3 regions of the Ruegeria sp. CG8 genome follow, and region 2 is predicted to be linked to each of the others. Evidence: riboswitches for the same ligand, from Rfam matches in the RefSeq annotation. Region 2 holds a riboswitch; each other region holds the start of a gene.
What was found. A riboswitch is a leader RNA that binds a small molecule or an ion and turns the genes downstream of it on or off. The one in region 2 is predicted to bind cobalamin.
Positions count from the first base shown of each region.

Region 1 (4,353 bases), on a different contig from region 2:
CGAAGGCGCCGATATGACCGATTTCGGACAGTCCGAAATCCTTCGGCTGCAACAAACGCCGACGGGCGGTCGGACCATAGAGTTCAGACAGCCGCCAGACCGCGGGCGGTGGCACAGTCTGGTCATCCTCGAACGCAATGATATCCGCCGTGGCGTTCGCCCGACTCCAATCCGCCTGGGGAAGCGTGTCTCCCAATTCGGGCAGATAGCTGGTGGGCGATGTACACCACTTGCGCCATTGCCAATAGACGCCCGCCGGCAAATCGGCTCCGAATCCCAGAAGTTTCCCCGGCAGGTACCCCAGAAGACGCACCAGAGGTGGCACGTGGCCATACCAGAACAGAGTCGCCAAGCCCTTGTAGGGCCACGGGTGATCGGCCACCGTCACCAAACCTGCGCACACACAGATCATCCGGTCGATCTGTTCGATTTCCGGTTGCAGCGGACCCAGCATTCCACCGACCGAATGCCCGATCACCCACAGTTTTGCCTGCGGGTATCGACGGTGCATCTCGGCACGCGCTGCGGGCATGTCGATCAGCGCCCAGTCCGCCATCGTGGCCTTCGAGTCTTTCAGCCGCCCGGTCAGCGAATGCTCGAAATCCCGGTAATCATATGTCAGGCAAGCCATACCGCGCTCGGCGGCCAGCCAGCGAGCAAAGTGCTGATAGTAGTCACGTGGCACTCCTGTTGCGCCGTTCAGCACAACAACGGTTTGCGGCTCGACCGCCGGAGTGTAAAGCCGCGCCGCCAGCTGGGTCTGGCCCGACGGAAACTTAAAGTCTTCCACGTCAACCGCGTGCTGCGAATCCAACATCTTTGCCTCCAAACACTCTGGACCGATCGGTCTAATACTTTGTGTCTGGACCAATTGGTCTAGGCCTGTCAATATTTGGCCTGCATGACCCAACGTCCACCAAACACCAAAGATCGCCTGATCGTGACTGCCGCCCGACTGTTCCAGCGCTCGGGCTATAACGGTGTCGGTCTGGCGGAATTGCTGGCCGAAGCGCAAGCCCCCAAGGGTTCGCTTTATCACCATTTTCCAAAGGGCAAGCCGGATCTGGCCCTGGCGGCGGCCAGTTGGGCCTCGGACGGGATGTTGAGCATGATCGCTGCGGCATTCGACGACGCCGCGGATTTTCGCGACGGGGTCACCACCCTGTGCCACAAGATCGCGAAGCTGTTCGACACCTCGGCCCAATGGGAGACCTGCCCGATCGCCGCCACCCTGTTCGAAAGCCCCGACAACCGCGCGTTTCGGGAACATGCAGACCGTCTGTATGAAAGCTGGATCATCGAAGTTCGAAACCACGCCGCGCGGTTCGGAGTTTCCGACCCTGAAAATGCTGCGGACACCCTGTTCATCGTGATGCAAGGCGGCTGGCAATTGGCCCGTGCCCGCAGGGATTCGAATGTGCTGCGCAGACTGCCTGATCTGTTCCCTTGGGCCTCACTCCGGCAACCGGGCTGAAACCGTCTTGACTCGATCTCGGATACACCGCTAGCGATGAGGGGATGGTTCCCGTGCCGTTTCGGTCCGGGATGAAAAGGGAACACGGTGCGGTCCAACCCGGAACTCCGGAGCGGACCAAGGCCGCGACTGCCCCCGCAACTGTAGGCGGAGAGCGATGCCTAAATACCACTGACCGCAAGGTTGGGAAGGTTGGCAAAGCAAAGACCCGCAAGTCAGGAGACCTGCCATCAAACGTGAAACCGAAACTCGGACGGGGTGTCCGGGCAGGGTCTGGCCTTGAAACCGGCGTCTGTCCAAATCCACCTCGCCCAGCGCGCGGAGGGCGCAACATGATTTGGAAGACCGACACCCATGAATTCGCGGCAACAATCTGCCAGCGCACCGGAAAGACCTGCCCGGCACTGGCGCGCATGGCACGGGCCATCGCGCAGGCAATGGCGACGGCGCAGGCGGCAACATCCCCCGACTTCCAAGTGGAAGGCAGCAGCGAACTGGCCCATTGCGAACATGGCTGCACGGCGCGGTTCGATGCACGTCCCGAACGGATCCGCGTGTATTGCGGAGCGGCCGCCGACACCCCACCCGACTGCCTTGATACCTTTGCCGACATGCTGTTTGACGACCAGCGCGACGCCCTGCCCGCACAGGTCATTGGTGATCGACCCTGTGCGATGCTGCAGGCCACGGCGATCATGCCCGTGGTCAGGGCCGAGCGCGAGTTCCGCGCAACCGCCTGAAGGTCAGGTCGCCAGTGCCTCGCGCGCCGGGGCGATGGCCCAGTCCATCTGAGCATCGGTTTCGACCGCGCAGGGGCGTACGGCCCGCAGGCGTTTCAGGGCTTGTTCCGGCTGCTCGCCGCTTTCGATCATCAGACGCAGGACAACCATGCCAGACCGCCCGCAACCGCCCCGGCAGTGGACCAGTACCCGCCCGCCGCCCGACAGCGCATGGCGGGCGGCGGCACTGACTTCGGGCCAGCGGCCGGATATCTCGGTCAACGGCGCCGAGAAGTCGGCGACCGGCAGATGCGCCCACCGACAGGCGCGCCGATGGATGTCACAACCCAATTCGCCCGCACCCACGGCAACCAGTTCGGCAAGGGTTGTCATCGAAATCACCAGCCCCGGCGCCCAGGCTGAAATCAGGTCCAGGTCTCCCTCATAGTCGCCGCCACCGCCGGGAACCGAGGTCAGGGCCAGCGTACCGCCGCCCACCTGCAATGCATGAACCACAAGATTTGTCATCAGACGTTCCCCCCGAAACTGGCTGATTGAACTTGATCCGCGCAGTATGCCTCACACCGCGCGCTCGCCAAAGCGAAAAACCTGCACCGGCGCTGTGGACGCGGGGCACCGGGAACTCTACCCTGCATCGTCAGTACGAATCCGTCAGAGCAGACATGACCACACAGTCCAGCCCCGCCTATCAGGTTCTCGCCCGAAAATACCGCCCGGAAACCTTTGCCGACCTGGTCGGTCAGGATGCCATGGTGCGCACGCTGAAAAACGCGTTCGAGGCGGACCGGATCGCGCAGGCCTTCATCATGACCGGCATCCGCGGCACCGGCAAGACGACCACGGCCCGGATCATCGCCAAGGGCATGAACTGCATCGGACCCGACGGCAATGGCGGCCCAACGACCGAACCCTGCGGCCAGTGCGAGCATTGCGTGGCCATCATGGAAGGTCGCCATGTGGACGTGCTGGAAATGGACGCCGCCAGCCGCACCGGCGTGAACGACATCCGAGAGATCATCGACAGCGTGCGCTATCGCGCCGCCAGCGCGCGGTACAAGATCTACATCATCGACGAAGTCCACATGCTGTCGACCAGCGCCTTCAACGCGCTGTTGAAAACGCTGGAGGAACCGCCCGAGCATGTGAAATTCATCTTCGCCACGACCGAGATCCGCAAGGTTCCGGTCACCGTGCTGTCGCGCTGCCAACGGTTCGACCTGCGCCGGATCGAGCCCGAAGTGATGATCGGCCTGCTGCGCAAGATCGCCACCGCCGAGGGCGCGGAAATCTCGGATGACGCGCTGGCACTGATCACCCGCGCCGCCGAAGGCTCGGCCCGGGATGCGACCTCGCTGCTGGATCAGGCAATCAGCCATGGTGCCGGCGAAACCACCGCCGACCAGGTGCGCGCGATGCTGGGACTGGCCGACCGGGGCCGCGTGCTGGACCTGGTGGACATGATCCTGCGCGGCGATGCGGCCGGGGCCCTGACCGAACTGGGCGCGCAATATGCCGAGGGCGCCGACCCGCTGGCGGTGTTGCGCGATCTGGCCGAAATCACGCATTGGGTCTCGGTGGTGAAGATCACCCCCGACGCAGCCGAAGATCCCACCGTCTCGCCCGATGAACGCACCCGCGGCCAGCAGATGGCCGAGGCGCTGCCGATGCGGGCGCTGACCCGGATGTGGCAGATGCTGCTGAAGGCACTAGAGGAAGTCTCGGCCGCCCCCAACGCCATGATGGCCGCGGAAATGGCGGTGATCCGCCTGACCCATGTGGCCGATCTGCCCAGCCCGGAAGAGTTGATCAAGCGCCTTCAGGACAGCCCTCCGCCGCCCGTCGGCGGGCCGGGGGGCGGCGTTCCGGTCGCCGGAAACGGTGCACCGCCCGTGACCGCGACGGCCTCGGCCCACGCGCCGGCCCCGCGCGGTGCGGGCGGTGCGCCGACGGCAGCGCTGGCCCAGGACGTGCAGACCGCGCTGGCGCGTTTTCCAACTTTCGAGCATGTGGTCGAGCTGATCCGCGCCAACCGCGACGTGAAACTGCTGGTCGAGGTCGAGAACGGCGTCCGCCTCGTCTCGTACCAGCCGGGCCGGATCGAGTTCACGCCCACCGAAAAGGCGCCCACCGACCTGGCCG
Region 1 is NZ_JBQFRA010000003.1:550,374-554,726, reverse strand. Features, by position in the region: gene ACR0EF_RS12910 (alpha/beta hydrolase family protein) at 1-817, opposite strand, end outside; gene ACR0EF_RS12905 (TetR/AcrR family transcriptional regulator) at 902-1,474, shown strand; cobalamin riboswitch at 1,503-1,720, shown strand; gene ACR0EF_RS12900 (hypothetical protein) at 1,807-2,214, shown strand; gene ACR0EF_RS12895 (protein-tyrosine phosphatase family protein) at 2,218-2,721, opposite strand; gene ACR0EF_RS12890 (DNA polymerase III subunit gamma/tau) at 2,877-4,353, shown strand, end outside.
Region 1: another riboswitch for cobalamin. It lies ahead of ACR0EF_RS12900 (hypothetical protein); the one in region 2 lies ahead of ACR0EF_RS08740 (DUF1636 family protein).

Region 2 (4,353 bases):
GTTGGTCAGCACCTTCAGAACCGAGGCCGTGCCCAGATCGCCGGTATGCAGAATGCGCCGGCCCATGGTCGTAAGGAACGGCAGGATACGCTCGAACGTGGCCCGGTCGCAGCCCGCGAAGATCGAGATATTGCCCGTGGCCGCCCGGTGGCACCCGCCCGAAACCGGGCAGTCCACCGCCGCCCCGCCGCGTTCGATCACCATGGCCCCCAGGCGTTTGACCTCGGCCTCGTCGGTGGTGGACATCTCCATCCAGATCTTACCGTGGGTAACCTCGGGCAGCATCTGCTGCATCACTGCGTCCGAGGCAGCGGGCGACGGCAGGCAGGTGATGACCGCATCGCAATCGCGCATCATCTGGGCCGGGCTTTCACCGGCTTTTGCTCCCTTGGCGGCGAACTCCGCCACAAGATCGGGGTTCAGGTCGTGTACCGTCAGGTCGATACCGTTGCGCAGCAGCGACCCCGACAGCTTGCCCCCCACATTGCCCAAACCGATGAAACCGACCTTCATGTTCTGCCCTCCCGCAGGCGCAATTTCGTTGGCACGAGTATTTCCGTTGCCCATCGACAAAAGAAACGAATAATAAGTCAATCTAAATGCAAAATATTTTGGTGCTGAATGGACCGCCTGCCCAATCCGGCCTGGTTGCGCAGCTTTGAGGCTGCCGCCCGCCATCTGAATTTCACAACCGCCGCGCAGGAACTGGGCCTGACCCAGACGGCGGTGTCGCTGCATATCCGCTCGCTCGAGGCGGATCTCGGCCAGCCGCTTTTTGTACGCAACGCCCGACACCTGTCGCTGACCGAGCTGGGCCAGTCCTATGCGCTGACCGTGCGTCGGGCGTTGTCAGATATCGCGCTGACCACCAACAGCCTGTTCGGCCCCGCCTCGCGGCAAGCGTTAACCATCCGGGCGGCGATATCGACGATGACCTACTGGATCGCCGCTGATCTGCCCGCGTTCAGCGCCCAGCACCCCGAGGTCCCGGTGCGGCTGGTGTCGCATATCTGGAACGACTCGGCCGCGCCTGCGGATGTGGACGTGGAAATACGGCTGGGCCATGGCGACTGGCCCGGTGTTGCGGCCGAACGGCTGTGCTCGGAACGGCTGGTGCCCGTCTGCCGGGCGCAGGACCCGGCGCCAGACCTGCAAAACGGCCCGTTGATCCACATTCTTGGGTACGAGGACAACTGGGCGCGGTACTTCGAGGCCACGGACACCGACCTGCCCGACCGCCCCGCGCGCCATTCGGCGGATACGACCGTCACCGCGCTGCAACTGGTGATGGCCGGCGCGGGCTACGCCACCGTTCTGGAGCGGTTCGCGCGCAACGCCATTGCCCAGGGCGCGCCGATCCGGGTTGCGGGGCCGGCGATTCCCTTTGCCCAGTCGCACTATCTGATCCGCAGCGTCAGCGCGGCGCCTCCGTCCATCCCTGCCGAGTTGTTCCTAGCCTGGCTACGCGACAGGCTGGCCAGTGATGCCGCGGATTGACCCCGGCAGGTCGCTTTTTCGATCCGACGCAGGGCACTTGGCCCCGCGCGCTTGACAACCCCCCTGCCCGTGCCGCATGTCGCTTGCGTTGGTGTCTGTGCAAACAGATGAAAAGGGAATGCGTCAGCGGTTTTCCGTCAAACGCAGCCGCCCCCGCGACCGTGACCGGAGAGGGTGCCCAAATGCCACTGGCCGCAGGCCGGGAAGGCGGGACATCCGACAGAGCGCCGCTCTGACATCCGCAAGCCGGGAGACCTGCCAACGCCCGAAGACAAACCGGACGGGGTGTTCCGGTGTCGGGCCCATGTCCGCAACGTGGCCCGCGCATACCCCGTCCCCCGACAACCGAGTGAGGGGGGATGAGATACGTGACCGAGACCACACCAGTTGAACTGCTGGTCTGCACCACCTGCCGACGCGGGCTGCCCATCGAGGATGACGCCCAGCGCCCCGGCACGCTGCTTCACAAGGCGCTGGCCGCCGCCGACCTGCCCGCGGGCATCACCCTGAAGCCGGTCGAATGCCTGTCGAACTGCGATCAGGGCTGCTCGATCGTTCTGCGCGGCGGGCCGTCGCGCTGGACCTTCGTCTATGAAAACCTGAACGAATCCGACCATGTCGAGATCATCGTCGAAGGCGCCACCAAATATCTGGCCGCCGATGATGGCCTTGTGAAATGGCGCGACCGCCCTGAACATTTCCGTAAGAACTGCGCCGCCCGCATTCCCCCGATTGGAGCCTGAGCATGAGCACCCTCGAAAAACTTCCCGTCACCGTCATCACCGGCTTTCTCGGCTCGGGCAAGACCACGCTGATCCGCCATCTGATGCAGAACCCGCAGGGCAAGCGGCTGGCCGTGGTGGTCAACGAATTCGGCGATGTGGGCGTCGATGGCGAGATCCTGAAAAGCTGCGCCATCCCCGACTGCCCGGCGGAAAACATCATGGAGCTGGCCAATGGCTGCATCTGCTGCACCGTGGCCGATGACTTCATCCCCACGATCGAGGCGCTGATGGCGCTCGACCCGCGCCCCGATCACATCCTGATCGAAACCAGCGGTCTGGCCCTGCCGAAACCGCTGCTCAAGGCGTTCGACTGGCCCGACATCCGTTCCAAGATCACCGTGGACGGCGTGATCGCTCTGGCCGATGCCGAGGCCGTGGCCGCAGGCCGCTTCGCCCCGAATGTCGCGGCGGTGGATGCCCAGCGCATGGCCGATGACTCGATCGACCACGAAACGCCCCTGTCCGAGGTGTTCGAGGATCAGATCTCGTGCGCCGACATCATCCTGCTGACCAAGCCTGACCTGGCCGGCCCCGAAGGCGTGGCCAAGGCGCGCGAGATCATCGCCGCCGAGGCGCCCCGCCCCCTGCCCGTGGTCGAAGTGGCCGAGGGTGCGGTGGACGTGCGCGTGGTGCTGGGGCTGGAGGCCGCAGCCGAAGACGACATGGACGCCCGCCCCTCGCATCACGATGGCCATGACGACCACGAACATGACGATTTCGAAAGCATTGTGGTCGAGCTGCCAGAACAGACCGACCCGGCGCAGCTGGTCGCCAATATCGAGCGTCTGGCGAACGAGCTGAACATCCTGCGGGTCAAGGGCTATGCCGCCGTTCAGGGCAAGCCGATGCGCCTGCTGGTCCAGGCGGTCGGCGCGCGGGTGCGGCACCAGTATGACCGCCCGTGGAAACCCGAGGAAGAGCGCCGCTCGCGCCTTGTGGTCATCGCCGAGCATGACGACATCGACGAGGCCGCGATCCGCGGCATCCTGACGGGCGTCACCGAGGCCGCCGAGTAAGCACCGATGCACGTCGTCTTCCGCGAAAGCCACGGGCTCGAAGAAACCGAGACCCCGACCGATCTGGGCCAGAGCCCGGCGGATCTGGTGGTGCTGTCCTTTTCGGACAGCGACCTGGGTGCTTTCGCGGCCGGCTGGCATCGCGGCGGCGGGCCCGAGGGGCGGATGCCCTCGTTGCGGCTGGCCAGCCTGACGGCGCTGAAGCACCCATTGTCGGTCGATACCTATGTCGAGCAGACGCTGGAGGGTGCCAAGGGCATCCTGATCCGGCTGATCGGCGGAGTGCCCTATTGGTCCTACGGGTTGCAGCAGGTGCTGGCGCTGGCGCAGGCCAAGGGCATCGCGCTGGCGGTGCTGCCCGCCGACGGGCGCGAGGATACGCGGCTGGACGACTATTCCACCCTGCCGGTCTCGACCCTGCGGCGGCTGGCGCATCTGTGCGACACCGGCGGCGAGGTGGCCGCGCAGGCGGCGCTGGCGCAGATGGCGCTGGCGGCGGGGCTCTATGCCGGGCCGGTGATGGGGGCCAAGACTCTGCCCGACTGCGGCGCGTGGTGCCCGGATCGCGGCGTGATTGCGCCCGAGGACGCATTCGCGGGCGAAGGTCGGCGCATCATCGTGACGTTCTACCGCGCCTACCTGACCGCGGCCGATACCGCGCCGGTCGCGGCCCTGATCCGAGAAATCCGCGCGCGGGGTCATCAGGCGGTAGGGCTGTTCGCGCCCTCGCTGAAGGCGCCTGCGGCGGCGGAATGGCTGGCCGAGATTATCCCCGAGATGACGCCCTCGGCGATCATCAATGCCACCTCGTTTTCAGGCAAGGGCGCGTCGGGCACATCGCCCTTGGACGTGGCGGGCGTGCCGGTATTTCAGGTCGCGCTGGCCACTTCGCGCCGCAAGGCCTGGGCCGAGGCCGAACGCGGCATGTCGCCCGCCGATCTGGCCATGCATGTGGTCCTGCCCGAGGTAGACGGGCGTATCACAGCCGGTGTCGCCTCGTTCAAGGAGCCGGGCAAGCGCGACCCGCAACTGGAATATTCCCGTTTCGCCCACCG
Region 2 is NZ_JBQFRA010000002.1:547,112-551,464, forward strand. Features, by position in the region: gene ACR0EF_RS08730 (NAD(P)-dependent oxidoreductase) at 1-513, opposite strand, end outside; gene ACR0EF_RS08735 (LysR family transcriptional regulator) at 622-1,497, shown strand; cobalamin riboswitch at 1,570-1,774, shown strand; gene ACR0EF_RS08740 (DUF1636 family protein) at 1,857-2,240, shown strand; gene cobW (cobalamin biosynthesis protein CobW) at 2,243-3,298, shown strand; gene cobN (cobaltochelatase subunit CobN) at 3,305-4,353, shown strand, end outside.

Region 3 (4,353 bases), on a different contig from region 2:
AGGGATCCATTTCGCGGAGCAACGCGGACGTAAAGAAACTGTTCATTCTTCGCGCCAAGAACGTATTGCTGCGATGCCCCTGGCGCGAGTTGGCCGACGAGCTCGGCGCCGGTGGACCCGGCATCGAATTTGACGCGCTGGCTACCTGTAGACCCGGAAGCGCCGTCCATGGCTCCGCCACCATCATCCATCGCCTCGACAACCGACATCTCGCCGATGCTTCCATCCTTGTACGCAATGCAACGCCAAAGTGTTCCGCCCGCGTCACGCAGCATGACGAGCGTGCCGGCTTCCGAGAACTGTGAGCTTTCGATCGTGCCGGACTGACCGTCCGGTCCACCGACCTGCCGCAGATGGTCGATACACGCGTCGTCGGCGTCTGACATGGCCAGCGCGGCTGTTCCGCTGAGCGCAAGGGCGGGAGTTAAAAGGTTCAAAAAACTGCGTTTCATGAGCAGGTCCTCTGTTGGTCTATCCTAAGTGTTGTGTTTCCGGTGAGCAGAAACCTCACTTCGCTTCCCGCAACTTTGCCAGAAATTCATCGCATGCCTGTGCGCTGCCGACGATCTCGTCCGTCGTTTCAATTCCTTGCAATGATGCCATCTCGGAGTTCACGCGATTGAGGATCTGATCTGCTTGCTCGGCGGTGATCAGGTTCTCGGCCTGAGCTCCCTTCAATGTGGTGCACACACCGGCGGACAAGCCTGTCGCAACGCCGACACCCATCGCGGCCCCGCCGCCCAAGGTCATCGCTCCAACCACGCCGAGGATGAGCCCGATCACAAGCCCCAAGATCACTTTTCCCATGTTTTCCTCCCATTTTGCGGGAAAGAGTTCCGCCTTCATTCCTGGCGCAAACCACGTGCCCATCTGCATATCAAAACCAGTGCCAACAGGTTGAGCACCGGTGCTATCGCTGCGAACCACGGTTTGGCGACCTCTGAGAAAAGGTCCACCGCAAGGACCCAAGGCAGACCCAGCGGCAAAAGGAACACGCCGGACAATGGGTCTCGTTCCTGTCCGAACCAGCCAAAAGTGCCCGTCAGGAACGCAAACAACGCCAACAGGTAAAGGGTCGCAAACGCGATGATGGTTATTCTGCAGACCAAGCCGGACCTCTGCGTATCAAGCAAGCGCAGCACAGCCGATTTCAACTAGGCATAAAACGGGTCACAACGCGCCTTCGTCGCCCAGGAACTCGATACCAGCTGTCGCGCCATCACTATAGGCAATACAATTCCACGGAGCCCGATCCTCTCCAACCCCAACGGTGACTTGTGTTCCAGCCTCGCTGAACGCGGATGAGAGCACGACCACTTGCGGATTGTTGGTTGTTTTGGCCACGTCTCGCAGACACGCCTGTTGAGCGGGCGTCAGTTCGGCAGGTGTGCTTGACGTGCTGGTGTCGTCACAGGCCGCTAGCAGTGCGAAACACGTCGCGCCTGAAATCATCATGACTTTGTTAATCACTTTCTTCTCCTCTTGGGTTTGCTGATGCTTGTGGAATAGGTGGTTTTATTTTGCGCGCCTGCGTCTATGCGGTCCCCGGTTTTGCCGCCAAAGACATGGCTGGCAGACAGAAATTCTGCCGATCCCCGGGACCGTAAACAAAGCGTGCTGACGCAATGACGTCATGGGCAAAAACCGGTGCGAAGTTTCGAGGAAGGGTTCGTACGTTAAGTCCGGGCACCGCGTCCTCCCAACGCTGATCTTCGTGAAATGCCTTCCGACTGCCAGCACTCACTCCAGCAGTCGGAAGGGCCCGACGAAACGGGCGACAGCGACAACAACGGAGGTAAAGCTAAAGTTGTGTCGAATTCGTATGTTTGAATCAATCACAAGATAAATCAATGATTTTTCCGCGCGTAAATTTTGTAAGCTTGGCAACAATAGGCTTCTGCAATCAAAGGGAAAGGGCGAGGCCGCTCACGGAGGCTTGGCAGTCAGCCCGCTTGCGCCGCCGTGTTTCGGGACCTTCCGGGCTATCTTAAGTCATTTGGTCAAAACGACGTAATTAGCCGCCCGGTCTGTCGCTCAGGCGGTGCCGAAGGGTCGCCTGGATACCTCCATTACGCACCCGCCCAGTAAGTCGTTGACAGTGCAACTCGATTCATGGATGAGATTGGCGCTGATGGTTCCCGATCGTTTCGGCGGTCGGGTAAATGGGAATACGGTGCGGCGCCGTTCTGACGCCAATGCCGTGACTGCCCCCGCAACTGTAGGCGGTGTGCGACCCCCGGATGCCACTGGGCCGATAGGTCTGGGAAGGCGGGGCAAGCCATACACCGCGAGTCAGGAGACCTGCCATCATCAAACGCAACTCAACCCGGGCGGGGTGTCCCGGAAGGAGGCCAAGATGGCATTTTCGGCTTACGCCGCTGACATGACTGGTTCCCTTTCCGCCCCGCGATTTCGCGGAGGGCGAAATGAACCGACAATCAACACATCACATCACGGTTTGCCTATCTTGCCGACCCAAGGGCGCAGCCGCACGCCCCGGGCCTGACCTGATCGGACGATTGCGCGCCGCGCTGGCCGAAGACGACTGTTTGGCAGGTTTTGACGTTTCCGGTGCCGCCTGCATGGCCGGGTGCACCCGACCCTGTACCGTCGCCTATCACGGGCCGGGCAAGGCATCTTACCTGGTTGGCGGTATTACGTCTGAAGAGACCGGGGCATTGGTGGAATTCGCCCGGCTGTACCAGCAGTTGCGCGATGGATGGTGCAGCTCGGTCGACCGCCCGGCCGGGCTTCGCCACGCAACACTGGCCCGCATTCCAGCCGCGATGGCTGCGTCTTCGGAAGATGCGGATTGCGCCTCATGAGCGCGCCTTTGCTGTCGGTGGATGCCGTCACTTGGGCGCCGCGAAAACGAGCGCCGTTGGTGCTGCACGAGACCAGTTTTGCGCTGATGCGCGGGCAGGTCATGGGGGTTGTGGGGCCGAACGGTGCCGGCAAGACAACCCTTCTGCGGATGATCTACGGCTATCACCGTCCGTCCTCGGGCGACATTCTGGTGGACGGCGGATCCGTCAAAAGAATGGCCCCCCGGGCGCTGGCGCGTCAGGTAGCCGCCGTGCTGCAGGAGCAGCCCTCGGATTTCGCGCTGACCGTGCGCGACATCGTGGCGTTGGGGCGGGTGCCGCACCGGTTGGGCCTGTCCACGCCCGGCAGTCGTGACCACCAGATCATCGAATCCGCGCTGCACCGAATGGATCTGGACGGGTTTACCGACCGTGGGCTGGCCACTCTGTCCGGCGGCGAGCGTCAGCGTGTGATGGTCGCGCGCGCCCTTGCCCAGGAACCCCGGATTCTTGTGCTGGACGAGCCTACCAACCACCTGGACATCCGCCACCAGCTAGAGGTGTTGCGGCTGATCCGGGACCTCGACCTGACGATCGTCACCTCGCTGCACGACCTGAACTTGGCTGCCGATGTCTGCGACCGTGTTCTGGTTCTGAAGAACGGTCGACCCTGCGGCTTTGGCCCACCCCAGACAGTGCTGAGTGACAGGCTGGTCTCTGACACGTTCGAAGTCACCGCCCGGCAAGAGCAGCTCAGCCTCAGTCACAAACCTCACCTGACCTATCAACTCCCCACCCCCAACCAGAAGGAAGCTTGAAATGAAACCGACCACCCTGGCCCTGGGCCTTGCTTTGGCCACCAACACCGCGACCGCGGAAACCACCGTGCAAAGTTGCAATCGAACCGTCACCTTTGACGAACCGCCCAAGGCGGCGGTCTCGAACGACGTGAACCTGACGGAAATGATGCTGGTGCTGGGCTTGGCCGACCGGATGGTGGGATATACCGGCATTTCCGGCTGGAAGACGTTGGACGAAGACATGCGCGCCGGAGTGCAGCAACTGCCCGAGCTGCCGGCCAAATATCCCAGCAAAGAGGTGCTGGTCGGCGCAGATGCCGATTTCTATTTCGCAGGCTGGAACTACGGGATGAAAGTGGGTGGCGAGGTGACGCCGGAGACGCTCGAGCCCTTCGGGATCAAAGTCTACGAACTGACTGAAAGCTGCATCCACATTGGCGACAAGCCCAAAGCCAGCATGGGTGACATGTACAACGATCTGCTGAATCTCGGTCGTATCTTCGGTGTCGAAGACAGGGCGCAAAAGCTGGTTCAGGGGTACAAGGCCGAACTTGCTGAGATCACCTCTGGCCTGAATCCTTCGGGCGAACCGCCGCGTGTCTTTGTCTACGACAGCGGCGAGGATACGCCGTTCACAGCCGGCCCCTATGCCATGCCGACCGCTCTGATCGAGGCCGCAGGCGGCGTCAACATCATGGATGATTTCGAGAAAAGCTGGGCGACCGTCACCTGGGAGGAAGTCGTCGATC
Region 3 is NZ_JBQFRA010000005.1:244,724-249,076, reverse strand. Features, by position in the region: gene ACR0EF_RS16135 (hypothetical protein) at 1-452, opposite strand, end outside; gene ACR0EF_RS16130 (hypothetical protein) at 508-846, opposite strand; gene ACR0EF_RS16125 (hypothetical protein) at 1,171-1,470, opposite strand; cobalamin riboswitch at 2,116-2,323, shown strand; gene ACR0EF_RS16120 (DUF1636 family protein) at 2,427-2,825, shown strand; gene ACR0EF_RS16115 (ABC transporter ATP-binding protein) at 2,822-3,622, shown strand; gene ACR0EF_RS16110 (ABC transporter substrate-binding protein) at 3,624-4,353, shown strand, end outside.
Region 3: another riboswitch for cobalamin. It lies ahead of ACR0EF_RS16120 (DUF1636 family protein); the one in region 2 lies ahead of ACR0EF_RS08740 (DUF1636 family protein).